4 linked regions of the Prosthecomicrobium sp. N25 genome follow. The protein of the gene in region 2 interacts with the protein of the main gene of each other region in a pairwise test. Links are inferred from orthologs where the notes say so. Each region holds a gene or a part of one and is shown on either strand. Other genes may lie near its edges. The genes, in order: secG, secA, secB and ybgC.

Region 1 (6,971 bases), on a different replicon or contig from region 2:
TCCCCCAGGGGTGGCGGGCGGCCGGGGTCAGCGTGAAGCCGAGCCGCTCCCAGGATTCCGCCCCGGCGTCCAGGTCGTGGACGGGCAGGACGACGTGGTCGATGCCGCGCGGACCCGACATCTCAGACCGCCATCGCGGCGGCGTTCAGGATGCCGCCGGTCAGGGACACGGCGCCGAGGAACAGGCCCGCGGAGACTTCGCCCTTCTCGATCCGAGAGCTGACGTCCCGAAGCAGGGCGAGGCGCACGATCCAATAGACGACGACCTGGATCAGGATGGCGATCACGGCCCAGACCAGGAACTCCGCCAGCGCACGCGAGTGCATGGCCGCGGAGGCGAGCGGCAGCGCGTAGCCGATCATGCTTCCCCCGAAGGCGATCGCCGCCGCCGGATTGCCGGCCCGGATGAGCGCCAGTTCGTCATGGGCGGTGGCGATCCCGTAGACGGCCGAGTAGATCCCCACCATGCCGATCGACAAGCCGACATAGACGAGAAACGGCCCGAGCCCCTGCAGGCTGTCGGTCACCAGCGAGACATCCATTCCTCGTCCCCCCATCGTCGCGCGTCGCGGTCCCGTTCTAGCCGAGGCGGGTCAAACCGCAAAGCGCCGACCCTGTTCCCCGGGTAACAGCCCCGCCCTGTCGGCAAGCCTACCGTCCCCCCAGATGGCGGCACGAGCCGGCCGCCGGGGACGGGAGACGGGACGATGAACGCGATCAGGTACGTGGCGGCGGGCGGGGCGATCTACGGCGGGTTCTTCGGGTTCTTCTCGGCGGTGTTCGCGGCCGCGCATCCGGTCGCCGTCAATGCGCCGGCGAAGCCCGTGATCCAGTTCGTGCTGGCGATGCTGTGAGCGGGCCGGCCGTCAGACGAGCCGGCTCTGCTCCATCGCCGCACTGATGAAGGAGGTGAAGAGCGGGTGCGGCTCGAAGGGGCGGCTCTTCAGTTCGGGGTGGTACTGGACACCGACGAACCAGGGATGGTCCTTGAGCTCGACCGTCTCCGGCAGGACGCCGTCGGGCGACATGCCCGCGAAGGACATCCCCTTGGCCTCCAGCCGATCGCGGTAGGCGATGTTCACCTCGTAGCGGTGGCGGTGGCGCTCCAGGATCTCGGTCGCGCCGTAGATGGACGAGATCAGGCTGCCGGGCGCGAGCCGGGCCCGGTAGGCACCGAGCCGCATGGTGCCGCCGAGGTCGCCGCCCTCGGAGCGGCGCTGCAGCTCGTTGCCCTGCAGCCACTCGGTCAGGAGGCCGACCACGGGCTCCGAACACGGACCGAACTCGGTTGAGTTCGCCTCCGTCACGCCGGCCAGATTGCGCGCCGCCTCGATGACCGCCATCTGCATGCCGAAGCAGATGCCGAAATAGGGAATGCCGCGCCTGCGAGCATAGCCGGCGGCCGCGATCTTGCCCTCCGTGCCGCGCTTGCCGAATCCGCCGGGAACCAGGATGCCGTGCACGTGCTCGAGGAACGGTGCCGGGTCCTCCTTCTCGAAGACCTCCGATTCGATCCAGTCGATCTTGACCTTGACCTTGTTGGCGATGCCGCCGTGGGTCAGCGCCTCGATCAGCGACTTGTAGGCGTCCTTCAGCCCCGTGTACTTGCCGATCACCGCGATGGTGACCTCGCCCTCCGGGTTGTGGATGCGGTCGGAGATGCTCTCCCAGCGCGACAGGTCGGGCTTCGGCGCGCCCGTGATCCCGAAGGCCGCCAGAACCTCGTCGTCGAGACCCTCCCGGTGATAGGCGATCGGGACGTCGTAGATGGAGGCCACGTCGAGCGCCTGGATCACGGCCGAGGGGCGCACGTTGCAGAAGAGCGAGAGCTTCTTGCGCTCCGATTCCGGGATCTCGCGGTCGGCCCGCACGAGCAGGATGTCGGGCTGGATGCCGATGGAGCGCAGCTCCTTCACCGAATGCTGGGTCGGCTTGGTCTTCAGCTCACCCGCGCTCGGGATGTAGGGCATCAGCGTCAGGTGGATGTAGACGGCGTGTCCGCGCGGCAGGTCGTTGCCGAGCTGGCGGATCGCCTCGAAGAAGGGCAGGCCTTCGATGTCGCCGACCGTCCCGCCGATCTCGACCAGCACGAAGTCGTAGCCCTCGTTGCCGGCGACCACGAACTCCTTGATGGCGTCCGTCACGTGCGGGATCACCTGGACGGTGCCTCCGAGATAGTCGCCACGCCGTTCCTTGGCGATGATGTCCTGGTAGATCCGGCCCGTGGTGATGTTGTCCTGCTTGTTCGCGGGACGGCCGGTGAAGCGCTCGTAGTGGCCGAGGTCGAGATCGGTCTCGGCGCCGTCGTCCGTCACGAAGCACTCACCGTGCTGGTACGGCGACATCGTGCCGGGATCGACGTTGAGGTAGGGGTCCAGCTTCCGGAGCCGGACCTTGTAGCCGCGTGCCTGCAAGGCCGCGCCGAGAGCGGCGGAAGCCAAGCCCTTGCCCAGGGAGGAAACCACGCCGCCGGTGATGAAGACGTACCGCGCCATGGACCTCGACCCTATCTGGCGGCCGGCCGATTCGCAAAACGGCGGCAAGCCACTGCGCAACAAAACAGTGGACATCCCCGGCGGACCTTCCCGGCCCCGGCGCGACGTCCCGGCGATCTCATGTCACGGGGCGCGTGGGGGGTGGCCCGAACGGCCCGTCCCTGCCCGCGCCCGCCGGCGCGCTGCCGCGCCCGAAGAAGAAGCGGCGCCGTCTGCCGGCGCCGCCCGTGGTTCACTGCTGCGGCGCCGGGGCCGGCGCGGCCGGGCGCTGGAGCTGCTGCAGCTGGTCGAGGATGCCGCCGCCCTGGCCCGGCGCGGCGGGAGCCGGCGTGCCCGGGGCGGCCGGCGCACCCTGCCCGGCCGGCGGAGCGGCGCGGTCGAGGATGGAGGACGGCCGCTCGGTATGGCCGCCGGCGAGGATGGCCAGCACCAGGGAGGTCACGAAGAAGGCCGTCGCCAGAATGGCGGTGGCACGGGTCAGCACGTTGGCGGTGCCGCGGGATGACATGAGGCCGCCGCCCCCGCCGCCCATGCCGAGGGCGCCGCCCTCCGAGCGCTGCAGGAGCACGACGCCCACGAGCGCCGAAACGACCATCAGATGAATGACGATGATAACGGTTTCCATCGATCGCCCAGATGTCTCCGCGCACGGCAGGGCCGCGGCGGACGATTGTGCAAGCCGAAAGCGTCCGGCCGGACCGTGACCGGCCCGTCCAGACGCTCACATGGGGAGCCGCGAACGGCGGCGCAAATTCGGGGGCCGTCTTACACGAGCTTTTCCACGAAGGCCAGAGCGCCGGACCGAAGGGCCGTCACCGGTAGGCGCCCGCGATCCCCAGGAAGTCCGCCGCCTTGAGGCTCGCGCCGCCGACGAGCGCGCCGTTCACGTTGTCGACGGAGAGAAGTTCGGTCGCGTTGGAGGGCTTCACCGAGCCGCCATAGAGGATGCGCACCCCGCGCCCGGCCCCGCCCAGCGTCGCGACCAGCCGCTCGCGGATGAAGGCGTGCATCTCCGCCACGTCGGCGGCGGTCGGGGTGAGGCCGGTGCCGATGGCCCAGACGGGCTCGTAGGCGACGACGAGGGTCTCCGCGGTGGCACCGTCCGGCAGGGACCCGGCGAGCTGGCCGCCGACCACCTCGAGGGCCTTGCCGGCCTCGCGCTCGGCCCGGGTCTCGCCGACGCAGACGATCGCCGCGAGGCCCGCCCGAAAGGCCGCCTCGGCCTTCGCCTTGACGGTGGCGTCCGTCTCGCCGTGGTCGGTGCGCCGCTCCGAATGGCCGACGATGACCGCCGTCCCGCCGGCGTCGCGGATCATCTCGGCGGCGATGTCGCCCGTATGGGCGCCGGACGACTTGGGATGGCAGTCCTGTCCGCCGATGGCGATGCCGGTGCCGGCGGCCGTCTCGGCGAAGAGCGCGAGGAGGGTCGCGGGCGGGCAGACCATGAGATCGACCTCGGCGGAGAGCGCGGCGTCGTAGCCCTCGGCCATGGCGCGGAGCTCCGCGGCGGCGGCCCTGAGCCCGTTCATCTTCCAGTTCCCGGCGACCAGCGGCTTCATTCGACGCGCTCCTTCTTCCCTGCGGGCCAGCGGCGGTTCGGTAGCAGAAGCGGGACGGCGGCGCGAGCCCGCTTTTCGGCGGCCGGCGGCGCGGTTCCGGGTCGTTTGCCCGCCTTGCTCTCGCCGGACGCTCTCCCTATAGTCCGCGCCGCTCGCGGGGGCCCTCCCGCAGGTCGACGGATGCCGGAAAGAGTGGTCCCAGCCGGGCCGGCGGCATCCCCCTCAGGAACCGGTTCCGCCTCCATGCTCGACGTCCTGCGCCGCAGTGCCTCCGGATGGGTCTCCAAGATCCTCCTCGCCTTCCTGATCGTGAGCTTCGGCGTCTGGGGCATCGCCGACGTGTTCCGCGGCTTCGGCTCCACCACGGTCGCCGAGGTGGGGCACACGAAGATCAGCGCCGTCGAGTTCGATACCAACTATCGCCGGCAGATCGACCAGATCGGCCGGCAGCGCGGCCGGCCCATCTCGCGCGACGAGGCGCTGCGCGCGGGACTGCCGAACCAGCTTCTCAACCGGATGATCTCGGACGCCACGCTCAACGAGGCGGCGCGCCGATTCCGGCTCGGGGTGAGCGACGCCGAGGTGGTCCGCCAGATCCAGTCCGACCCGACCTTCCAGCCCGCGGCCGGCCGTTTCGACCGGGGCCTTTTTGCCCGCACGCTGCAGCAGAACGGCTGGAGCGAGGACCAGTACGTGGCGCTCGCCCGCGAGGCGGCCAACCGCCAGCAGCTGATCGACGGGGTCGCGGGCGTGATGCCGGCGCCCAAGGTCCTGCTGGAGGCGCTGAACCAGTACCGCAACGAGGAGCGCGTCGTCTCCTACATCCGCCTGGAGCCCTCCGCGCTCGGCGAGATCGCCGATCCGGCGCCGGACGTGCTGCAGAAGTTCTTCGAGGAGCGCAAGGCGGCCTTCCGCGCCCCGGAGTACCGGAAGCTGGTGGTCCTCTCCATCGACCCGAAGAGCACCGCCAAGCCGCAGGACGTCACCGACGATGACGCCAAGGCCGTGTACGAGCGCTCCGCCGCCCGCTTCGGCGATCCGGAGAAGCGCCGTGTGGACCAGATCCCGTTCGACAAGCCGGAGGACGCCGAGGCCGCGGCCGAGAAGCTGAAGAGGGGCGCCTCCTTCGACGACCTCATGGCCGAGCGCAACCTCAAGAGCGAGGACGTCGACCTCGGCCTCCTGCCCAAGGCCGGATTCCTCGACCCGGCTATCGGCGACGCGGCGTTCCGGCTCGAGAAGGCCGGTGACGTCAGCCAGCCGGTCAAGGGCCGGTTCCGGACCGTGATCCTCCGCCTCGGCGAGGTGAAGCCGGCCGGGCGCAAGCCTTTCGACGAGGTCAAGGCGCAGCTCAAGACCGAGATCGCGGAGGAGCGGGCCGGTGCCGAGATCCTCGGCCTCCACGACCAGGTCGAGGACGCGCGCGCCGGCGGCGCCCGTCTCGAGGAGATCGCCAAGCGCTTCAAGCTGACCCCGGTCGCGGCCGAGGTCGACAAGACCGGCCTGCAGCCGGACGGGACCGAGCCGCGGGGCCTTCCCGAGCCGGCCAAGATCGTGGCGGCGGCCTTTGAGAGCGACGTGGGCGTCGAGAACGACACGCTCCAGCTCGGCACCAACGGCTTCATGTGGTTCGAGGTCACCGGCATCACGCCGGCGCGCGACCGCACGCTCGACGAGGTCAAGGACGACGTCACCGCCCGCTGGAAGGCCGAGCAGACCCGCACCGGGCTCGCCGCCAAGGCGGCCGAGCTGGTCGCCCGGCTCGAGAAGGGGGAGGACATCGAGGAGGTGGCCCGCTCGGTCGGCACGGAGGCGAAGACCTCGCCCACGCTGAAGCGCGGCGAGCCGGCGGAAGGCCTGGCTGCCACTGTGGTCAACGCCGCCTTCGGGGGTCCCGAGGGCCATGTCGCCACCGTGCTCGCCGACAACGACGCCCGGGTCGTGCTGAAGGTGAAGGACGTCTCGGAGGTCGCCTTCTTCGGCGACTCCGATTCGACCAAGGCGGAGGCCAAGGAACTGGCCGGCGACATCCAGTCGACGCTGCTCGACCAGTATGTCCGCCAGCTCCGCGCCGAGATCCCGGCCACGGTCAACCAGCAGCTCGTCTCCCGCCTCGTCGGCACCAACCCGAACCAGTGAGCCGGACCGTCCGATGCGTATCGAACCGGCCGAGGACGCCTTCCTCGACGCCCTCTCCGCCGGCCGGCCGACGGTCGCCTGGACCACGCTCGTCGCCGATCTCGAGACGCCCGTCTCGGCCTACCTGAAGCTCTGCGGCCGGCGGGACCACTGCTTCCTGCTCGAATCGGTGGAGGGCGGCGCGGTGCGCGGCCGCTATTCGATGATCGGGCTCGATCCGGACCTGGTGTTCCGGGCAAAGGGCGAGGCGGGCGAGGTGAACCGCCGTTTCGCGCAGGACCGGCAGGCCTTCGAACCCGTGGAGGGCCGCTCGCTGGAGGCCCTGCGCCGGCTCATCCACGAGAGCGAGTTTCCGCTGCCCAAGGGCCTGCCGCCCATGGCGGCCGGCATGTTCGGCTATTTCGGCTACGACATGGTGCGGCAGATGGAGGAACTCGGCGCGCCGAAGGCCGATCCCGTGGGCATCCCCGACGCGATCCTGGTCCGGCCCCGGACCATCCTGGTCTTCGATGCGGTGAAGGACGAGATCACGGTCGTCACCCAGGCGCGCCCCGCCCCGGGGGTGACGCCGGCGCAGGCCTATGCGCGCGCCGTCGACCGGTTGACCGAGGTGGTCGACACGCTCGACCGGCCGATCGACAAGGCGGCCTACGAACTCGGCGAGGTCTCGCTCGACGTGCCGATGGTCTCCAACACGTCGAAGGAGGCCTATTTCGACATGGTTGCGCGGGCAAAGGATTACATCCGCGCCGGCGACATCTTCCAGGTCGTGCTGTCC
Region 2 (7,467 bases):
ACAGCCCTCGTTCCAGGTGCAATCCTATCCGTTCCGCATGACCGCGCAGAACATGGCGCGCAACCGGCACAATCCGAACTACGCCTTCTGGAAGAACCTGAAGGAAGGCGCGGACCACTTCGAGGTGACGAAGCTCGAGCCCAAGGTGGACGTCTGCGAGAAGCGCTACGTCTTCAACGCGCAGCCGAAGGACGCCGGATCGACCGCCTTCAACGCCGTGGGCGCCTGCCCGACCTACGAGGTCCCGGCCCATATCGAGATGGCGGTCGCCGCCAAGGCGAAGGCGGACGACGCCGAGACCGCGACGCTGGTCGCCTCGCTCGACGAGAAGGACAAGGCGGCCGCCGAGGTCGCGCTCGCCAAGACGCTGGAGGCTGCGAAGCCGAAGGCGGAGGGTGCCATGCTGGCTTCGATCTTCCGGGGCGGCGTGACCGAGACCGCGTCTGCGGCGCCGGCCATGACGCCGATCGCGGTGCCGATCCCGCGGGCCGCGCCGAACCGGCCGGCCGGCACGGCGGTGGCGACGGCCGAGACCCGGTCGGAGCCCGGCATGGTCGACCGCCTGTTCAGCTTCGGGTCCAAGTCCGAGCCGGAGAACCCGGGACGCGACGCCATCGCGGCCACCGGCTCTGTGGCGGCCACCGGCTCGGTGGCGGCGACCGGTACTGCTGCGGCGACCGGCTCGACTCCGGCGGCCGGGGCCGCGTCTCCGCTGCCCTCTCCGCCGGTACCGGCCGCCCCGTCGGCCAAGCCCGCGGTCGCGGCGGCTCCCACCGGCAAGCCCGAGGTTCAGCCGGCTCCGGCCGTCTCCGCTTCCGCGGTGCAGTCGGCGCCCAAGACCGAGCGGTCCTTCTGGCAGAAGATCAATCCCTTCGGATCCTGACCCGGCAATCGCCGCGGACCGGAGCGGAACGAGAAAAGGGCGGGCCCCGCAGGACCCGCCCTTTCGGCGCTTTTCAACGGTCGATGTGCGCCTTTACTTGAGCAGCCGGACGGACGGCAGGTAGGCGACGATCTCCGGCAGCTTGGCGGTGACGAAGTCGGCGAAGAAGGTGACCTTGGTGGTGCCGTTGACCTGGATCGTGTTGGCGATCAGCTGGTTCAGCGGCGAGACGGTCACGGCGGCGTTGCCTGTAAAGACCAGCTGGTTGCTCGGCAGGTAGATCGTCCCCATGAGGTCCAGGGCGGAGCCGCCAGTGATCTTGGAGACGAGGTTGCCGGTCTGGCCGCGGTCGCCGGAGAGCACCTTGCCGGCCATGTCGCCGTAGTTCATGGCGGTCAGGCGGACGACCTTCTGGCCGGAGACGTCGGCGGTGGCCTTGCCGACGAGGTGCATGGCGACGCCCTCGCCGGTCACGTTGCCGGTGGCGGTGATCTTGAGATCCCCGTTCTTGATGAAGTAGCGCCCGGGCTGCAGCGTGACGTTGGCCTTCGAGGTCACGTCGATGCCGCCGCAATAGAGGCCGGGCGCCAGGGTCACGTCGGTGTTCGACGATACCTTGAAGTTCGTCTTGTCGCAGGTTGTCGGGACCGAGGGGGTGTAGCTCGACAGCGGGTCGGCCAAGGGCTGGCAGTACTGGCCCGGGACCGAGACCGTCTTGGCGCCGTTGACGACGACCTCTCCGGCCGAGCAGAGGAGGTCGAAGTCGGAGACGGAGCTGCCCTGGAAGACCACGGAGCGCTTCGTGCCCGAGTTGGACCAGACCGCGCAGCCCTTGGCCGTGAAGGTCGCGTCGCCCGAGAACAGAATGCCCGGGTTGCCGCCCGGGTCCAGGGCGAGGATGCAGATCTTGCCCTTGGACGAATCCGCCTTGGCGCCGCTCGCCGCTCCCAGGTCGACGTTGGTGATGCCGAGCAGGCCGGCGAAGCCGATGATGCCCTTGTCGGCGAGCGAGACGGACACGCCCTTGGCGGCGGAGTCGACCGCGATGGTCGGGACCAAGTTCGGCTCGGTCGCGGCGATCACCGCCTTGGCGGCTGCGGTCGCGGCCTCCACCCTGGCGGAGGTGGTTGTGTAGCGGCTGTCGTTGAAGACCGCCGCCGCGGCGAGAGACGCCGCGTCCGAGGCGTTCTGCAGCCTCTGGCGCTGGCTCTCCCAGACCGCCTTGTCGATGGCGATGCCGGCAAGGCCGATGACCATCGGCATCAACAGGCCGAACGTCATGGCGACGTTGCCGCGCCGGTCACGAAGGAAGTCTCTGATCAGGCCTGACAGCGTCATGGCGGCCCCCTTGTGGTTCTCCATGACGCCACTCTAGGGGTAAAATTCCAAGCAAAGGTTCAGACGGACATCGCATTTAGAAATTGTTATACCCGGAATACATCTGCAATTCTAATTTTGAAATCTAATCAATTTCCGTAAGGCGATGTCAACTTCCGAAATTTCAGAAAATTGTAATCAATGAAAATGAAAACCCGCCGGACGGGCCGGCGGGCGAGGCTTGATCGGGACGGATCGGCCGCGGTCAGGCGACCAGGCTGCCGTGGCAGTGCTTGAACTTCTTGCCCGAGCCGCAGGGGCAGGGCGCGTTCCTGCTGACATTGCCCCAGGTGGCCGGGTCCTTCGGGTCGACGGCCTGCGCGGCGAAGCTCGCCGGCGTGGCGCTGCCCGAGAGGCCGGCCGCGAAGGCGCCGGCATCGGCGGCGGCGAATTCGTCGCGGCCGGTCAGCGGATCGATGTGGTGGGCCTGCATGGGCGGCAGTTCACCGCCGGTGAAGCCCGGGGGCGGCTCCTGCTGCTGGACGACCTCGACGCGCATCATCTGGCCGGTGACCGCCTGGCGCAGGTTGGTCAGCATGGCCTCGAAGAGCGTGAACGCCTCGGTCTTGTACTCGTTCAGCGGGTCGCGCTGGGCGTAGCCGCGGAAGCCGATCACCTGGCGCAGGTGGTCCAGGGTGACGAGGTGCTCGCGCCAGAGATGGTCGAGGGTCTGCAGAAGCACGGCCTTCTCGATATAGGCCATCATCTCGTCGCCGAAGCGCGCGACCTTGTCGTCCATGACCGTGTCGGCCGCCTTGGTGATGCGCTCCTGCACCTCCTCGTCGGCGATGCCCTCCTCCTTGGCCCATTCGTCGACCGGCAGGTCGAGGGCGACGTGCTCGCGGACGTCGGCCTTGAGGCCCTCGACGTCCCACTGCTCCGGATAGGCGTTCTCGGGGATGTGCTTGCGGACCAGGTCGGCGATGACGTCGTGGCGCATGCCGCCCACCGTTTCGCGGACGTTGTCGCCGGTCATGAGCTCGACACGCTGGTCGAAGACGACGCGGCGCTGGTCGTTCATGACGTTGTCGAACTTCAGGAGATTCTTGCGGATGTCGAAGTTGCGGGCCTCGACCTTCTGCTGGGCCTTCTCGAGCGCCTTGTTGATCCAGGGATGGATGATGGCCTCGCCCTCCTTCAGGCCGAGCTTCTGCAGCATGCCGTCCATGCGGTCGGTGCCGAAGATGCGCATCAGGTCGTCCTGGAGGGACAGGAAGAACTTGGACCGGCCGGGGTCGCCCTGGCGGCCGGACCGGCCGCGCAGCTGGTTGTCGATGCGGCGGCTCTCGTGGCGCTCGGTGCCGATGATATAGAGGCCGCCCGGGCGGGTGACGGTCTTGCCCTTGCCGCCCTCGACCTCGACCTCGTCGGTGGCGTTCAGCACGATGTCGCGGAAGCGCTCGACCTCGGCCTTGATCTCCGCGATCCTGGCGACCTTGGCGGCCTCGTCCTCGATGCCGGCGATCTCCTGGGCGACGCGCATCTCGACGTTGCCGCCGAGCTTGATGTCGGTGCCGCGGCCGGCCATGTTGGTGGCGATCGTGATCGCGCCGGGCACGCCGGCCTCGGCGACGATATAGGCCTCCTGCTCGTGGAAGCGGGCGTTCAGCACGGCGAAGAGCTTGGACGGCTTGCCGGTGCGGGCGGCCTCGTAGAGCTTCTCGAGCGCCTTGGGGTCGGCGAAGTCGATCTGCCGGTAGCCTTCCTGCTTCAGCATCTCGGCTACCAGCTCGGACTTCTCGATCGAGGCCGTGCCGACCAGCACCGGCTGCAGGCGCTTGTGGGCGCGGTCGATCTCGGTCAGGACGGCGCGGTACTTCTCGTCGGCCGTCCGGTAAACCTCGTCGTCCTCGTCGACGCGCTGGACAGGCAGGTTGGTCGGGATCTCGACGACCTCGAGGCCGTAGATGTCCATGAACTCGTCGGCCTCGGTCAGGGCCGTGCCGGTCATGCCGGCGAGCTTGCCGTACATGCGGAAATAGTTCTGGAAGGTGATCGACGCGAGGGTCTGGTTCTCCGGCTGGATGCGGACGCGCTCCTTGGCCTCCAGGGCCTGGTGCAGGCCCTCGGAGTAGCGCCGGCCCGGCATCATGCGGCCGGTGAACTCGTCGATGATGACGACCTCGTCGTTGCGGACGATGTAGTCCTTGTCGCGCTGGAACAGCGAGTGGGCGCGCAGCGCCTGGTTGACGTGGTGGACGACCGTGACGTTCTCGACGTCGTAGAGGTTCTCGCCCTTCAGGAGCCCAGCCGCGCCGAGCATCTGCTCAAGGCGCTCCATGCCGGCCTCGGTGAAGCTGGCGGTGCGCTGCTTCTCGTCGATCTCGTAGTCCTCCTTCGCCTTCAGCTGGGGAATGAAGACGTCGATGGCGGTGTAGAGGTCCGAGCGGTCGTCGAGCGGGCCGGAGATGATGAGCGGCGTGCGGGCCTCGTCCACCAGGATCGAGTCGACCTCGTCGACGATCGCGTAGGGGTGGCCGCGCTGGACCATCTGGGCGACGTCGTATTTCATATTGTCGCGCAGGTAGTCGAAGCCGAGTTCGTTGTTGGTCGCGTAGGTCACGTCGCAGGCGTAGGCCGCGGCGCGCTCCTCGTCGGAGAGGCCGTGCACGATGACGCCGACCGTGAGGCCGAGGAAGTTGTAGATCTGGCCCATCCACTCGGCGTCGCGCTTGGCCAGGTAGTCGTTGACGGTGACCACGTGGACGCCCTTGCCGGCGAGCGCGTTGAGGTAAACGGGCAGCGTGGCGACCAGGGTCTTGCCCTCGCCGGTCCGCATCTCCGAGATCTTTCCCTCGTGCAGCACCATGCCGCCGATCATCTGGACGTCGTAGTGGCGCTGGCCGAGGGCGCGCTTGGCGGCCTCGCGGACGGTCGCGAAGGCGGGGACCAGCAGGTCGTCGAGCTCGGCGCCGTTCTTCAGGTCCTCGCGGAACTGGACGGTGCGGGCGCGCAGGGCGTCGTCGGACAGCGCCGCCAGCTCGTTCTCGAGTCCGTTGATCGCCTCGACGCGCGGGCGGTAGGCCTTGACCTTGCGGTCGTTCGAAGAGCCGAACAGCTTCTTGGCGAGAGCACCGAGCCCGAGCATGGGGGCCTTTCCTTGGAACCTTGAGAACGACGAAGACCGGCCGGCGCGGAGTCTGCGCCCGCGCGGCCGCGCATGGAACTAGCATGTCCGGAAGGCGCCCCCATGGCCCGGCCGATCCTTCCGGCCCCCCGGATCGTCAACTCTCCGTGCGCACGCGAGGGGCGGCGGAGGCGGGGAGCTCGGCACGCGAGCCCGACCCCGTCGGGAACGGGGGGCTGGCGAGAGATAAGAGCCACCCTCCCAGTTGTCAACGCTGCGGCTTTGGACCAATGTCCGCACCGAATTCCACGGCCTCGCCCCAATCGTCTGCGAGGTCCGGGCGTCAGACCCACCGAAGGAAACACCGATGTCGAAGGCAACGAGAAACACGATCCTGGCCGGCATCCTCGCCGCCACCGCCCTGGTCGGCGGCGCGGCCGCGGCGCAGGACAAGCCGGTCGCGACCGTGGACGGCAAGCCGGTCACCGAGCAGGAACTCGCGCAGGTCATGGGCAACATGTCCCAGCAGCTCGCGCAACTTCCCGAGGGCGCGCGCCGGCGGGCGGCCCTGGACCGGCTCATCGACATGAAGATCCTGGCCGCCGCCGCCGACAAGGACGGGCTCGGCAATTCTGACGATTTCAAGCGGCGGCTCGACGCTGTGCGCCAGCAGCTGCTCATCAACGAATACATCCGCGTGAAGGTCGACGCGGCCGTGACCGACGCGATGGTCAAGGCGCGCTACGACAAGGACGCGGCCGCCTTCACGCCGCCGGAGGAGACCCGGGCTCGTCACATCCTGGTGAAGAGCCGGGACGAGGCGGCCGGCATCATCGCCGACCTGGGCAAGGGCGGCGACTTCGCCAAGATCGCCACCGAGAAGTCGCAGGACCCGGGCTCGGCCAAGGAGGGCGGCGACCTCGGCTACTTCTCGCCCGGCGACATGGTGGCGCCCTTCGAGGAGGCCGCGGCCAAGCTCAAGGCCGGCGAATACACCCAGGAGCCGGTCGAGACCCAGTTCGGCTTCCACGTCATCAAGGTCGAGGACCGGCGCAAGCAGAAGGTCCCCGGCTTCGACGAGGTGAAGGACCAGATCCGGCAGGCGGTGGTCGGCGAGCGCTTCGCCGAGGCCCTGCAGGAGATGAAGAAGAACGCCAAGATCGAGGTCGACGAGGCGGCCATCGCGCCGAAGAAGTAGAAGCATCGGCGTCGCCTCCGCGCCCGGACGGCCCGCTCCCGCGGTCCGCGCCGGGCGGTTTCCCCGTACCCGAACCATCGTCCGAGAGAGCCATGTCCGCCCATCCGGTCTCGCCGCTGGCGCCCAAGACCCAGCCCGCCATGCCTGCCGTCGCGGGCGTCCGGTTCGCCACGGCGGCGGCCGGGATCAAGTACAAGGGGCGGACGGACGTACTCCTGGTGGCGCTCGACGCGGGGACGACGGTGGCCGGGGTGTTCACGACGTCGCGCTGTCCGTCCGCGCCGGTGGACTGGTGCCGGGCCTCGCTCGCGCAGGGTCGCGCCAGGGCGCTGGTCGTGAATTCGGGCAATGCCAACGCCTTCACGGGCGCCAAGGGCGTCGCGACCGTCGAGGCCACGGCGGGCGGCGCCGCCGCGGCGCTCGGCTGCGCGCCGGGCGAGATCTTCCTCGCCTCCACGGGCGTGATCGGAGAGCCGCTCGACGCGGGCAAGATCGTCGCGGTCCTGGAGGACACGGCGGCCCGCGCCGCCGAGGGGCCGTGGATCGAGGCCGCCAAGGCCATCATGACGACCGACACCTTCCCCAAGGTGGCGACCGCCGCGGCGGAGATCGGCGGGGTTGCGGTGACGATCAACGGCATCGCCAAGGGGGCCGGCATGATCGCGCCCGACATGGCGACCATGCTCTCCTTCCTGTTCACGGATGCCGCCATCGCGGCGCCGGTCCTTCAGGGCCTCCTGTCCGAGGCCGTGGTCGACAGCTTCAACGCGGTGACGGTCGACGGGGACACCTCCACGTCGGACACGCTCCTGTTCTTCGCAACGGGGAAGGCCGGCGCGCCGGCGATCACGGAGGTGGGCGACCCGCGCCTCGGCGCCTTCCGGACCGCGCTGCGGGCCGTCACGCTCGACCTCGCCCAGCAGGTGGCGCGCGACGGGGAGG
Region 3 (6,894 bases), 720 kb from region 2 along the record:
CCGGAGGCCATCGCCCGCCTGGAGGCGATCGTGCATCCGCTGGTCCGCGCCGAGGAGGCCGCGTTCCTGGACCGCTGCCGCGCCGCCGGCGTTCCGCTCGTCCTGCTCGACATCCCGCTCCTCTTCGAGACCGGAGGGGCGGACCGCGTCGACGCGGTGGCGGTCGTCAGCGCCCCGCCGGAGGTCCAGCGCGCCCGGGTGCTCGCCCGTCCCGGCATGACGGCCGAGAAGCTCGATGCCATCCTGGCCCGGCAGATGCCGGACGCCGAGAAGCGCCGCCGCGCCCATTTCGTGATCGACACCGGCCGTGGCCTCGAGGCCGCGCGCGCCCAGGTCGACGGCATCCTGCGGACGACCGCCCAGATGGTGGGGACGGTCGGACGCCGCGGGCTTGCGCCCGACTCCCCGGTGTGATTCCGTCTCCCTGTTCCCGGGAGCCGCAGCTTGCGCGAGATCGTCCTCGATACAGAAACGACCGGCCTCGATCCGAGGACTGGCGACCGCGTGGTCGAAATCGGCGCCATCGAGCTCGTCAACCACATCGCGACCGGCCGCACGTTCCACGTCTACATCAACCCGGAACGCTCGATGCCCAAGGCGGCCTTCGACGTTCACGGGCTCTCCGACGAGTTCCTGCGCGACAAGCCGGTCTTCGCCGCCGTGGCGGAGGAGTTCGCCCGCTTCATCGAGGGCGCGCGCCTGGTCATCCACAACGCCGCCTTCGACATCGGCTTCCTTAACGCCGAGTTCGCCCGCCTCGGCAGGGGCCCGATCCCGCCGGACCTGGTGGTCGACAGCCTGGCGCTCGCCAAGCGCCGCCATCCGGCCGGGCCGAACTCCCTCGACGCGCTCTGCAGCCGCTACGGCATCGACAACAGCCGCCGCACCAAGCACGGCGCGCTGCTCGATTCGGAATTGCTCGCCGAGGTCTACATCGAGCTGATCGGCGGGCGGCAGGCCGCGCTGCTGCTCGCCACCGAGACGGCCACCGCGACAACGAGTCGCAACGTCACCCGGGTGCGCCAGGCACGCCAGCGCCCGGTGCCGCTCCCCTCCCGCCTCACGCCCGAGGAGATTACCGCCCACGAGGCCTTCGTGGCCCGGCTCGGCGACGCGGCGGTCTGGAGGAAATACGAGGACAAGCCCGCCGAGGTCCCGGCGCCCGCCCTGGCCGGCTGAACCGGGCTGCGCCGGTCCGGAACGAAAAAGCCCGGCCGGAGCCGGGCTTCTTGATCGTCCGACGGACCGCGGCGGTCAGTTAGGCTGGGCGGCCTGCGCCTGCGCCATGTTCTGCTGGTAGAGCGCCACGAAGTCGATCGGGTCGATCATCAGCGGGGGGAAACCGCCGTTGCGCGTGGCGTCCGAGACGATCTGGCGCGCGAAGGGGAAGAGCAGCCGCGGGCACTCGATGAGCACGAAGGGGTGCAGGTGCTCCTCCGGCACGTTCACGATCCGGAACAGGCCCGAATAGACGATCTCCACCGCGAACACGACCTCCTGCCCCTGCGCGGCCCGGGCCTGCAGGGTCAGGTCGACCTCGAACTCGGTGTTGGAGAGCGGGCGCGCGCCGACGTTCACGTTGATGTTGAGCGCCGGCCCGTTCTCGCGCGGCTGCAGCGACTGCGGCGCGTTCGGGTTCTCGAAGGAGAGATCCTTCACGTACTGGGCGAGCACGTTGATGGACGGCGCTTCGGTCGGCGCGGGGCCGCCGATGTTGGAACGGGCGTTGCCGTCGATGTCGGTCATGGTTTCCTCGGAAGATCGCGGGCCGGAGCACGCGACCGGGCCGAGCTGGCCGATCCTTCGCTCCGGGGAGGCACCCCGCTAGCACGCCCCGCCGGGCCCGACAAGCCGAATGGCCGGAAACCGCCCCTGCGGACCCGGCCGCAGCCTCAGGGCCGCGGCGGCTCCCGCCGATCGGCCTCGGGGAGAGCCGGGCGGTAGCCCTCGGGCCCCGGCCCGTCGTCCCCCCGGCGCTGCCACTCCTCGGGCTCCAGGTCGAGCACGCGCCGCGACTGGCGCGAGCGCACGACGACCACGCTGGCATTGCGGGAGAGCGCCGCCAGGATCAGGCTGCGGACGGGCGGCAGGAACAGGAGCAGGCCGACGACGTCGCTGACGAAGCCGGGCAGGAGCAGCATCAGCCCGCCGATCCCGATCAGGGCGGCATGGCCGAGCGCGTTGACGGGCAGGCCGCCGGCCCTCAGGTCGCGACGGATGGCGTTCAGGGCCGAGAGGCCCTGGACCCTGAGCAGCAGCGCGCCGGTCGCCGACGTCGCGACGATCGTCAGAAGGGTCGGCAGGATGCCGATCTCGCGCCCCACGGCGATGAAGGCCGCGATCTCCAGGAATGGCCAGGCCGCGAGGCCGACGAGAAGCAGGAGCCCGAAGGGCATCGTCACGAATCCTCGGTGGGCGGCGCCATGCGTCCGCCGATGGCGGTTCAGATGGGGTCGGCCGGCCGCCGGGGAAAGATGCGGGCCGCCCCGTGATCTTCACGTTTCGTGCAGCCTGTGGGATGGAGGGTCGCGAAAACGGCCCCGGCCGACGATTCCGTCTGGATCGCAGGATGGGATAGCATACATAACACGGCGCGGGCCCCGCCTTCGGGCCGGAGCCGTCGCGCGCGAGGTCGAGGTCCGATGGGTCAGTTCCTGGATATCTACAACATCATCTTCCTCGTGCTGGCGGTGGTCATCTTCCTGCGGCTCCGCAGCGTGCTCGGGCGCAAGACCGGCAGCGAGCGGCCCCCGATCGAGCCGCCCTATGCCAACCGCGACCGGGTCGACAACGCCGCCGACCGCGACAACGTCATCCCCATGCCGCGCCCGAACGGCGTCGGGGCCCCCGAGGCCGCCGAGGCGCCGGCTCCGCCCCTCGCCAAGAGCCCGGCGCTCGACCGGGCGCTGAGGACCATCGTCTCGGCCGACCGTACCTTCGATCCGAACGGCTTCCTGGCCGGCGCGCGCATCGCCTACGAGATGATCGTGACGAGCTTCGCGGCGGGCGACCGCAAGGCGCTGAAGCCGCTCCTCTCCCGCGAGGTCTACGACGGCTTCGTGGCCGCCATCCAGGACCGCGAGGCGCGCGGCGAGACGGTCGAGACCACCTTCGTGGGTATCGACAAGGCCGAGATCGTCGAGGCCTCCCTGCGCGGCTCGCTCGTGCAGATCACCGTCCGCTTCGTCAGCCACCTGATCACCGTCACCCGCGACCAGAAGGGCGAGGTGGTGGACGGCGATCCGGGCAAGGTCGCCGAGCTCGTCGACGTCTGGACCTTCGAGCGGAATGCCACGTCGAGCGACCCGAACTGGTATCTCGTCGCCACCCAGACCCCCGACTGACCCCGCCGAGGCCGGGAAAGTGGCGGGTGCCGGCCGCGATCTCCCGTCTCCGACGCCGCTGCCCCGCCCCCGATGACCGCCGCCGCAAGCCTCGAACCCCTCGCCTTCGCGGACCTGCCCGGCTGGGCCGAGGACCGCCACGCCGAAGCCATGGCGGCCTTCCGGCTGACCGCCCGCCACATCGCCGGCGCGGCGCCGAAGTCCCGCACTCTGGCCGATGCCGCCTTCGGGCCGGCGGGGGTCGACGGCGAGGCACTCGCGCGCGTCGCGCGCCGCCTTCTCGCGGAGAACCCCGAGGGCGACGCGGCCTGCCGCCGCTTCTTCGAGACCTCCTTTGCGCCCTTCCGCGTTCGCCCGACCGAGGGCCGGCCTTTCCTGACCGGCTACTACGAACCGGAAGTCGAGGGCTCGCCCGTCCGCACCGGGCGCTTCGCCGTCCCGCTCCTGGCCCGCCCCGACGACCTCGTCGACGTCAACGACCGCAATCGCCCGGCCGGCATGGACCCGTCCTTCGCCTTCGCCCGCCGAGCCCCGGACGGGCTGGTACCCTATTTCGACCGCGCCGAGATCGAGGACGGCGCCCTGGCGGGCCGCGGCCTCGAGCTGGTCTGGCTGGAAAGCCCCGTGGACGCCTTCTTCATCCACGTCCAGGGTTCCGCGCGCATCCGCCTGCCCGGCCGCGACCCGCTCCGGGTCGCGTATGACGGCAAGGCCGGCTGGCCCTACACCTCCATCGGCCGCCGGCTCGTGGAGCGCGGCGTGGCGCCCGCCGAGGCCATGACGGCCGACCGGCTCCGGGCCTGGTTGGAGGCCGACCCGGCGGCCGGCCGCGCGCTGATGCGCGAGAACCGCTCCTACATCTTCTTCAAGGTGCTCGACGGCCTGGACCCCGCGCTCGGCGCCGTGGCGGCCGCCGGGGTGCAGCTGACGCCGGGCCGGTCCCTCGCCGTCGACCGCCGCCTGCACACCTTCGGCACGCCCGTCTTCCTCGACGCCGACCTGCCGTTCGGCCCCGGCGGCGCCCTGGCGCCGGTCCGCCGCCTGATGGTCGCCCAGGACACCGGCTCGGCCATCGTCGGCCCGGCCCGGGGCGACGTCTTCGTCGGTTGCGGGCCCGAGGCCGGCGTCCTTGCCGGGTACGTCCGCCACGAGCCCCGGTCCTTCGTCGTCCTGGTGCCGAGGGACTGACATGGCGAGCCGGCGCAAGCGCGACCTGAGCGAGGAGGAGCGGGCGTTGTGGCGCAAGGTCGCCGAGTCGGTGGCGCCGCTCGAGCCCGGACGCAAGACCCGCCGCCGCAAGGCCGCGCCGCCGCCCCCCGCCGAGTCGATGATCGAGCCGGTCCACGACGACGCCCCGGTTTCCGCCGCATCGCCGACCGCCCATCCGCATCCCCCCCAGCCGCGCCCCGATCCTGCGCCCGCGAAGCCGAAGGCTCGCCCGCAGCCGACGCCGCTCGCCCCGATCGACCAGCGCACCAAGCGCAAGCTCGTCCGCGGCACGATGGGCGTCGACGAGCGCCTCGACCTGCACGGCATGACCCAGCACGAGGCGCATGCGGCGCTACGCCGCTTCGTCGCCGGCGCCCAGGCACGCGGCGCCCGCATGGTGATCGTCATCACCGGCAAGGGCGCCCGGCCGGTCCAGGGCGGGTTCCGCGACCCGGACGAGCGCGGCATCCTGCGCCGCGTCGTGCCGCAATGGCTGGCCCTGCCGGACATGCGCGACTACGTGGTCGGCTTCGAGGAGGCGCATCTCGCCCACGGCGGCGCCGGCGCGCTCTATGTCCGCCTGCGCAAGGCGCGGCGCTTCAGGGTGGAGGGCGGTGCATGACCCCGTTCGGCGCCAAGGTCCGCGAGCTCCGCCGCGCCCGCAACGTCACCTTGAAGGAGATGGCGAGCGCCCTCGGGGTCTCCTCCGCCTACCTTTCGGCCCTCGAGCACGGCAAGCGCGGCGTGCCGACCTGGTACATGGTCCAGCGCATCATCGCCTACTTCAACGTGATCTGGGACGAGGCCGAGGAACTCCAGCGCCTCGCCGAGAGCTCGGACCCCCGGGTCGTCATCGACACCGCCGGCCTCGCCCCGGAGGCCACCGAGCTCGCCAACCTCCTGGCCGTGAAGATCCGGGGCCTCTCCAAGGCCTCCCTAAAGGACCTCAGCTTCCGGGTCCGCGCCGCGGCCGCCAAGGACGGGGTGTGACGGCGGGTGGCCCGAGACATGACCCTTGCACGGACTCAGTCTCTGTCATGCCCGGGCTCTGTCCCGGGCATCCAACCGAGCGTCCGGCCTCGCGGCGCAGATCGAGAGGTCGAGCCGGATGGGTCCGACCCGAAGGAGTCGGCAAGCCGTCAGAGGATGAACCGGCTGAGGTCCGCGTTCTTGGCGAGGTCGCCGATGTGGTCCCGCACATAGGCGCGGTCGATCACGACCTCTTCGCCGGCCTGGTCGGGCGCCGTGAACGAGATCTCGTCGAGGACGCGCTCCATCACGGTCTGCAGCCGGCGGGCGCCGATGTTCTCCACGGTCGCATTGATGTCGACCGCCACCGAGGCGATCTCGTCGATGCAGTCGTCCGTGAAGCTGATGGTCAGGCCTTCCGTCGCCATCAGGGCCACGTACTGCTTGATCAGGCTCGCCTCGGTCTCGGTCAGGATGCGGCGGAAGTCGTCCCGGTCGAGCGGCTTCAGCTCCACGCGGATCGGCAGGCGGCCCTGCAGCTCGGGCAGCAGGTCGGCCGGCGTCGCCACGTGGAAGGCCCCCGACGCGATGAAGAGGATGTGGTCCGTCTTCACCGGCCCGTACTTGGTGGCCACCGTCGTGCCCTCGATGAGCGGCAGCAGGTCGCGCTGCACGCCTTCGCGGCTGACGTCGGCCCCGGCGCGGCCGCCCTCGCTGCGGGCGCAGATCTTGTCGATCTCGTCGAGGAACACGATACCGTCGTTCTCGACCGAGCGGATCGCCTCCGCGACCACCTGATCCTGGTCGAGCAGCTTGTCGGATTCCTCCGTCAGCAGCATTCCGTGGCTGTCCTTGACGGTCACGCGGCGCGGCTTCTTCTGCCCCCCGAAGGCCTTGCCCAGCACGTCGCCGAGGTTCATGACCCCGATGGTGGCGCCCGGCATGCCGGGAATCTCGAAGTTGGGCGTGCCCTGTCCGCTGCTCGCCACCTCGATCTCGATCTCCTTGTCGTCGAGGTCGCCGGCGCGCAGCTTCACCCGGAAGCTCTCGCGCGTCGCCGGGCTCGCGCTCTTGCCGACCAGCGCGTCGAGCACGCGCTCCTCCGCGGCCAGATGCGCCTTGGCCTCCACGGCCTTGCGCTTCTGCTCGCGCACCAGGCCGACGCCGACCTCGACGAGGTCGCGCACGATCTGCTCGACGTCCCGTCCCACGTAGCCGACCTCGGTGAACTTGGTCGCCTCCACCTTCAGGAACGGCGCCCCGGCGAGCTTCGCGAGCCGCCGCGAGATCTCCGTCTTGCCGACGCCGGTCGGCCCGATCATCAGGATGTTCTTCGGCAGCACCTCGTCCCGCATGGCGCCGGTCAGCTGCT
Region 4 (6,756 bases), on a different replicon or contig from region 2:
CGTCTACTCGAACTTCGACGTGTCGGAAGAGGTCCTGGCCAAGCTGACGGCGGCGTGACGCGGCCGGGCCCCTAGCCGCGGCGGCGCCGTGCCGCTACCACAGTGCGGCATGGCAGAGATCATCCGAATCATCGGCATCGACCCGGGGCTGCAGCGCACCGGCTGGGGCATTGTGGACGTGGCCGGCAACCGGCTCTCCTTCGTGGCGGCCGGCCTCGTCAAGTCGACCGCCGACGAGAGCCTGGCGGCGCGGCTGGTCGAACTGCACGACGGGCTCGCGGAGGTGATCCGGGCCTTTACGCCCGACGAGGCGGCGGTCGAGCAGACCTTCGTCAACGTCAACCCGACCTCGACCCTCAAGCTCGGCCAGGCGCGCGGCATCGCCATGCTGGTGCCCGCCAAGGCGGGGCTCAGGGTCGCCGAATACGCCCCGAACGCGATCAAGAAGGCGATCGTCGGCGCGGGCCACGCCGAGAAGCGGCAGATCCACCACATGGTCCGGATCCTGCTGCCCAAGGCCGAGTTCGAGGGCGACGACCCGGCCGACGCGCTCGCGATCGCCATCTGCCACGCCCACCACCGGCCGTCGCTGCAGACGGCCATGCGGCTCGCGGGGATGCGATGATCGGCAAGCTCAAGGGCGTGATCGACAGCTACGGGGAAGACTTCGTGATCCTCGACGTGCATGGTGTCGGCTACGTCTGCCACTGCTCCTCGCGCACCCTGCATAGCCTGCCCCCGCCCGGCGAGGCGGCCATCCTGACCATCGAGACCTATGTCCGCGAGGACCAGATCCGCCTGTTCGGCTTCGCCTCCGAGGAGGAGAAGGAGTGGTTCCGCGTCCTCGGGACCGTCCAGGGCGTCGGCGTCAAGGTCGCCCTCTCGATCCTCTCGGTGCTGCGTCCCGCGGAACTCGCGACCGCCATCGCGCTGAAGGACACGACCGCGGTCAGCCGCGCCAACGGGGTCGGCAAGAAGCTCGCCGAGCGGATCTGCCAGGAACTGAAGGACAAGTCGCCCGGCTTCGCGAGCGTCGACCCGGCCGTGGTGCGCCTGACCGCCGACGCCGGATCCGCCAAGGGCGCGCCGAAGCCGATGGCGGACGCCGTCTCGGCCCTGGTCAACCTGGGCTACCCGCAGCTCCAGGCGGCCGCCGCCGTGGCAGCCGCCGCCCGCAGCCTCGGCGAGGACGCCACGACCGAGCGGCTGATCCGCGCCGGCCTCAAGGAACTGGCCCGCTGAGGCGGGCTCAGCCGGTGAGCACGTCTTCGTAAACGGCCGCCAGCGGCATCGAGAAGTCGATGGCGGGGAGCGAGAGAGAGCGGTCGAGGCCTTCGAGCCAATCGATCCGCCACTCGGCGCCGTTGCGGTTCCTCACTTCGATCAACGGCTTGTCGCGATGAACCATGACGTAATGGACGAGACTCGGCAGCTTCTTGTAGCCGTCCCACTTCTCGTAGCGGTCGCGAGCCTCCGTTCCCGGCGACAGCACCTCCACGACGACCATTGGATCCTGGATCGAGGTCGCCCCCGGCTCCAGTCTGCCACATTGGACCATGACGTCCGGCAGGACCGCGAAGTCGAGCTCGCGGCGCTTGAGGTAGAAGGCCTCCTGGAAGACGTGACAAGGGCGCTTCGTCGCCTTGATGTGCTGCCTCAGCGCCACCATCACGTTTTGCGAGATCAGATGATGTTCCCACCGCGCCCCGACCATGCCGCGGATGACGCGGCCGCCGATCAGCTCCCAGCGCTCGTTCTCCGGCTTGTCGAGGAGGAGTTCCTCGAAGTCGTCGAAGCTCATGGTTTCGAACTGCGATACTGCGCCGGCCATCGGCTCGTCTCCCGGAATTTGGCCCCCGGATGCTACATCATGTAGGCAGGCCCGCCAAAGGCTACAGTGTCGCCGTATCCGAATCGTTCCGCCTCTCGCGCCGAGGACCGTCGCCCCGATGACCACGCCCAAACGGCTCGTTTCCGGCGAGAAGCGCGAGGAGGACTTCGACGCCACCCTGCGCCCGCAGACGCTCGGCGACTTCGTCGGCCAGGCCCAGGCGCGCGAGAACATGAAGGTCTTCATCGAGGCCGCCAAGGCGCGGCGCGAGGCGCTCGACCACGTGCTCTTCGTCGGCCCGCCCGGCCTCGGCAAGACGACGCTCGCCCAGATCGTCTCGCGCGAGCTCGGCGTCAACTTCCGGGCCACCTCCGGACCCGTCATCGCCAAGGCGGGCGACCTCGCCGCGCTCCTCACCAACCTGGAGGAGCGCGACGTCCTCTTCATCGACGAGATCCACCGCCTGAACCCGGCCGTCGAGGAGATCCTCTACCCGGCCATGGAGGACTACCAGCTCGACCTCATCATCGGGGAGGGCCCGGCGGCCCGCTCGGTCCGCATCGACCTCGCCAAGTTCACGCTCGTGGGGGCCACGACCCGCCTCGGGCTCCTGACGACGCCGCTGCGCGACCGGTTCGGCATCCCGATCCGCCTCAACTTCTACACCGTGCAGGAACTCGAGCTGATCGTCACCCGCGGTGCCCGCATCATGGGCATCGGCATCACGCCGGAAGGCGCCAACGAGGTGGCGCGCCGGTCGCGCGGCACGCCCCGGATCGCCGGCCGGCTCCTGCGCCGGGTGCGCGACTTCACGGTGGTGGGCGGGAAGGACCGCATCGACCGCCAATCCGCCGACGTGGCGCTCCGCCGCCTCGAGGTGGACGAGGCCGGGCTCGACCAGCTGGACCGGCGATACCTGACCGTCATCGCCGTCTCGTTCGCGGGCGGACCGGTGGGGATCGAGACGATCGCTGCCGCGCTCTCCGAGCCGCGCGACGCGATCGAGGAGATCGTCGAGCCATACCTGATCCAGCAGGGCTTCGTCATGCGCACGCCGCGCGGCCGCGTCCTGACGCCCGCCGCCTTCCGGCACATGGGCCTGCCCGTTCCGACCGGCCGGCCGGAGCAGATGCCGCTGTTCGGCGCCGAGGAGGACTGAGGGCGCGGGAGGCGACGAGGGGCCGGCCGGTCGCTATACTCATCGACCCTCCTCGTCCCGGTGCTCCTTCATGCTGACCCTCATCTTCGACCTCGACGGCACCGTCTCGGACACCGAGGAGGTCCATCGGCGCGCCTACAACGAGGCCTTCGAGGCCGAGAAGCTCGGCTGGAACTGGACGCCGGAGCTCTACGGCCGGCTCCTCGCCGTGACGGGGGGCAAGGACCGGATCCGCCACTACGTCGAACGCTACGATGCGGCGGGCGGACCGCGCATGCTGGCGCGGATCGACCGGATCTACGAGACCAAGACCGCGCGATACCAGGCGCTCGTCGAGGCCGGCGAGGCGAAGCTTCGCCCGGGCGTGGCCCGTCTCGTCCGCGAGGCCGGCGCGGCAGGCGTCCGGCTCGCCCTGGCGGCCTCGGCGAGCCTGCCCAACGCGGTCTCGATCCTGCGTTCCGGCTTCGGGCCGAGCGGCGACGACCTCTTCGCCGAGATCGTCACGGGCGAGCAGGTCCGGCGCAAGAAGCCGGCCCCGGACGTCTACGCGCTCGCGCTCGAACGGCTCGGGGTCGACCCGGACGCCGCGGTCGCCATCGAGGATTCGCTGAACGGCCTCAAGGCGGCGACCGCCGCCGGCATCCGGACCGTCGTCACGCCGTCCACCTATACGCGGGACGAGCCCTTCTTCGGCGCCCTGGCGGTGCTCTCCGACCTGGGCGAGCCCGGGCGGCCCTACCGCCACATCGCCGGCGCGGGGGGCGGCGAGGCGATGGTGACCCTCGCGGCGCTCGACCGGTGGCGGAAGGGCTGAGCCGTCCGGCCGCCTTGACCGGCCCGCGCGGGAGCCGCATGACTTCGGGCCATGACCGCCCCGCATGACCCCGAGTCCCTGGTCGCCGGCCGCCTCGGCCCCGACGGGCACTGCCTGCCCGTCCGCATCTACTACGAGGACACCGACGCCGGGGGGATCGTCTACCACGCCGCCTACGTGCGCTTCATGGAGCGCGGCCGCACCGATTTCCTGCGCCACCTCGGCGTCCGCCAATCGGAGGCGTCCGCAGGGCCCGAGGGGGTCTTCTTCGCCGTCCGCCACATGGAGATCGACTTCCTGAAGCCGGCCCGGCTCGACGACCTCGTCGAGGTGCGCACGGCGCTCCGGGAGATCGGCGGCGCCCGCCTCGTACTCGCGCAGAGCGTCCGGATCGGGGCGGAGATCCTGGTGTCCGCCAAGGTGACGATCGCGGCGCTGGGCAAGACGGGACGCCCCCGACGTATTCCCGAGGCCGTGCGGGCCGCCTTCGCCAGGTTCGCCTCGGTCTGAGCGCCAAGGCCGATGCGGGGACCGAGATCCCCGCCGTCATGGCGGCGATCCGACACTCGCGAACCGTGACGCCGGGTGAGGACCGAATCCGTACGAATCTTCGCAAGCTGCGCAGCCTGCTTCTTTTTTGCTCGAATTTCAGATGTATAGATTCTCCCCGGGCGCAGGATCGGACGCGCCCGCGACGGAGAGAGAAGCATGAAGGCCATCGACTGGCTGAAGTCGCCGCTCTACGCGGCCGAGATCCTCGGGTCGGCCAAGTCCTTCCGGCACAATCCCATCCTGGGCAATGCCCGGCTGAACGAGATGGGGCTGCACAAGCGCCGGGTCGAGCTCGCCGCCCGCATGGCCGAGCGCCGCCGCGCCGCGCTGGCCGCGGCCGTGCCCGCCGAGGACCGGGCGGCCTTCGATCGCGACGGCTTCCTGATCAAGCCCGATTTCCTGCCCGCCGACGCCTTCGCGCGCCTGAAGGACCGGCTGTACAATCAGGAATTCGAGGCCCGTGAGATGCGCCAGGGCCAGACCGTGACGCGGATGATCCCGCTCGATGCGCGGACGCTGCCGCAGATCCCCGAGGCCGCCCATGTGGTGCGCAACGATCTGGTCCGGTCGACCATGCGCTACGTCGCCTCGACGGGCGGCACGCCGGTCTACCACCTGCAGACCGTCATCGCCGAGCCCGAGCGCGGCAAGGCCGACCCGCAGACAGAGCTCCACTCCGACACCTTCCACCCCACCGCCAAGGTCTGGCTCTTCCTGCAGGACGTCGGCCCGGAGGACGGTCCGTTCCTGTACGCCCCCGGGTCCCACCGCCTGACGCCGGAGCGGCTCGCCTGGGAGTACGAGCAGAGCCTGACCGCCGGCCGCGACAAGCGGGCCCACCATGCGCTCGGCTCGTTCCGGGTCCGGCCGGAGGACTTCGCCCGCTTCGACTACGCGCCGCCGCGTCAGGTCACCGTGGCCGCCAACACGCTCGTCTATGCCGACACCTACGGTTTCCACGCCCGCTCGGTCAGCACCCGGCCGACGCTGCGCATGGAGATCCACGGCTACCTGCGCCGCAATCCCTTCCTGCCCTTCGTAGGGCTCGACCCGCTCGGCATCCCGGGTGTCGCCGAGCGCCAGCTCGACATCTATCTCGCCTGGTGCGACCTGCGCGAGAAGGTGACGGGTCGGCGCAATGTCTGGCGCCCGGTCGGCAAGGTGACGCCGGCCTCGCCGGCCCATGTCTGAGGGCAAGGGCATCCGTCTTCGGGAGGATTGAACTCCGGCGCGCTCTCCGGTCTATTCGCCGCCGATTGGCCCGGACAGACCACAGGGGACCGCCATGCCCGCCTCGCCGAACTGGTATTCGATCGATCTCGACAAGAACCCGGCCAACCACCAGCCCCTGACGCCGCTCACCTTCCTGGAGCGCGCCGCCAAGGTCTTCCCGGATCGGGTCGCGATCCTGCACGGGCAGTCCCGGACGACCTACGCCGAGATGTACGCGCGCGCCCGCCGCCTCGCCTCGGCGCTGGAACGGCGCGGCATCGGCACCGGCGACACCGTCTCGGTGATGCTCTCCAACACGCCCCCGATGCTCGAGGCGCACTACGGCGTGCCGATGTGCGGCGCGGTCCTGAACACGCTCAACACCCGGCTCGACGCGGCCATCATCGCCTTCTCGCTCGACCACGCCGACACCAAGGTCCTCATCACCGACCGCGAGTATGCCAAGACGGTCAAGGAGGCGCTCGCGCTCTGCCAGGCGAAGCCGATCGTCATCGACTACGACGATCCGGAGTTCCCGCAGACGGGGGAGTGGCTCGGCGACATCGAGTACGAGGCCTTCCTGGCGACCGGCGATCCGGACTACGCCTGGAAGATGCCCGGGGACGAGTGGGACGCCATCTCGCTCAACTACACCTCCGGCACGACCGGCAACCCGAAGGGCGTCGTCTATCACCACCGCGGCGCCTCCCTGCTCGCCCAGGGCAACGTCATCACGGCGTCGATGAAGAAGCATCCGGTCTATCTCTGGACCCTGCCGATGTTCCACTGCAACGGCTGGTGCTTCACCTGGTCGATCTCGGTCGTCGCCGGCACCCACGTGTGCCTGCGCTGGGTCCGCTCCAAGGCGATCTGGGAGGCGCTGGCCGAGCACGGCGTCACCCACCTCTGCGGCGCCCCGATCGTCATGTCGACCATCCTCAACGCCCCCGCCGAGGAGAAGCGGGCGCTTCCCCAGACGGTGGAGTTCTTCACCGCCGCGGCGCCGCCCCCCGAGGCCGTGCTCGCCGCGATGGCGGCGTCCGGTTTCAACGTCACCCACCTCTACGGCCTGACCGAGACCTACGGCCCCGCCGTGGTCAACGACTGGAAGGCCGAATGGGACGCGCTCGAGCCCGCCGCGCGCGCCGGCCGGAAGGCCCGGCAGGGCGTGCGCTACGGGGCTCTCGA

The links.
Region 1: the proteins of secA (region 2) and secG interact in binary tests that used the Escherichia coli proteins (3 or more experiments, as listed by UniProt). The link is inferred for Prosthecomicrobium sp. N25 from one-to-one orthologs.
Region 3: the proteins of secA (region 2) and secB interact in binary tests that used the Escherichia coli proteins (3 or more experiments, as listed by UniProt). The link is inferred for Prosthecomicrobium sp. N25 from one-to-one orthologs.
Region 4: the proteins of secA (region 2) and ybgC interact in binary tests that used the Escherichia coli proteins (3 or more experiments, as listed by UniProt). The link is inferred for Prosthecomicrobium sp. N25 from one-to-one orthologs.

The regions. Positions count from the first base shown.
Region 1 is NZ_JBBCAT010000001.1:2,942,658-2,949,628, forward strand. What follows is about bases 1,425-4,339. They hold secG (preprotein translocase subunit SecG), read right to left. Parts: upstream 3,121-4,339; coding sequence 2,728-3,120; downstream 1,425-2,727. Other genes in these bases: WBG79_RS13385 (CTP synthase), read right to left, coding at 1,425-2,495; tpiA (triose-phosphate isomerase), read right to left, coding at 3,308-4,054; WBG79_RS13400 (peptidylprolyl isomerase), read left to right, coding at 4,298-4,339. Also shown: WBG79_RS13370 (VOC family protein), read right to left, coding at 1-121; WBG79_RS13375 (DUF350 domain-containing protein), read right to left, coding at 123-542; WBG79_RS13380 (hypothetical protein), read left to right, coding at 708-854; more of WBG79_RS13385, read right to left, coding at 867-1,424; more of WBG79_RS13400, read left to right, coding at 4,340-6,193; trpE (anthranilate synthase component I), read left to right, coding at 6,207-6,971. UniProt on the Escherichia coli protein: Subunit of the protein translocation channel SecYEG. Overexpression of some hybrid proteins has been thought to jam the protein secretion apparatus resulting in cell death; while this may be true it also results in FtsH-mediated degradation of SecY.
Region 2 is NZ_JBBCAT010000002.1:888,883-896,349, forward strand. The notes cover bases 2,266-5,676. They hold secA (preprotein translocase subunit SecA), read right to left. Parts: upstream 5,349-5,676; coding sequence 2,466-5,348; downstream 2,266-2,465. Outside these bases: WBG79_RS18970 (murein L,D-transpeptidase family protein), read left to right, coding at 1-883; WBG79_RS18975 (TadE/TadG family type IV pilus assembly protein), read right to left, coding at 977-2,245; WBG79_RS18985 (peptidylprolyl isomerase), read left to right, coding at 5,695-6,525; bifunctional glutamate N-acetyltransferase/amino-acid acetyltransferase ArgJ, read left to right, coding at 6,618-7,467. UniProt on the Escherichia coli protein: Required for protein export, interacts with the SecYEG preprotein conducting channel.
Region 3 is NZ_JBBCAT010000002.1:165,067-171,960, reverse strand. The notes cover bases 1-2,838. They hold secB (protein-export chaperone SecB), read right to left. Parts: upstream 1,747-2,838; coding sequence 1,255-1,746; downstream 1-1,254. Other genes in these bases: WBG79_RS15570 (Tim44/TimA family putative adaptor protein), read left to right, coding at 2,643-2,838; WBG79_RS15575 (FxsA family protein), read right to left, coding at 1,893-2,396; dnaQ (DNA polymerase III subunit epsilon), read left to right, coding at 445-1,179; coaE (dephospho-CoA kinase), read left to right, coding at 1-414. In the rest of the region: more of WBG79_RS15570, read left to right, coding at 2,839-3,344; mltA (murein transglycosylase A), read left to right, coding at 3,417-4,532; WBG79_RS15560 (Smr/MutS family protein), read left to right, coding at 4,534-5,175; WBG79_RS15555 (helix-turn-helix domain-containing protein), read left to right, coding at 5,172-5,543; ATP-dependent protease ATPase subunit HslU, read right to left, coding at 5,693-6,894. UniProt on the Escherichia coli protein: One of the proteins required for the normal export of some preproteins out of the cell cytoplasm. It is a molecular chaperone that binds to a subset of precursor proteins, maintaining them in a translocation-competent state.
Region 4 is NZ_JBBCAT010000001.1:1,664,807-1,671,562, forward strand. Bases 2,885-5,584 are described here. They hold ybgC (tol-pal system-associated acyl-CoA thioesterase), read left to right. Parts: upstream 2,885-3,855; coding sequence 3,856-4,314; downstream 4,315-5,584. Other genes in these bases: ruvB (Holliday junction branch migration DNA helicase RuvB), read left to right, coding at 2,885-2,990; WBG79_RS07565 (HAD-IA family hydrolase), read left to right, coding at 3,061-3,804; WBG79_RS07575 (phytanoyl-CoA dioxygenase family protein), read left to right, coding at 4,513-5,547. Also shown: WBG79_RS07540 (YebC/PmpR family DNA-binding transcriptional regulator), read left to right, coding at 1-58; crossover junction endodeoxyribonuclease RuvC, read left to right, coding at 110-625; Holliday junction branch migration protein RuvA, read left to right, coding at 622-1,242; WBG79_RS07555 (Uma2 family endonuclease), read right to left, coding at 1,250-1,831; more of ruvB, read left to right, coding at 1,950-2,884; WBG79_RS07580 (acyl-CoA synthetase), read left to right, coding at 5,642-6,756.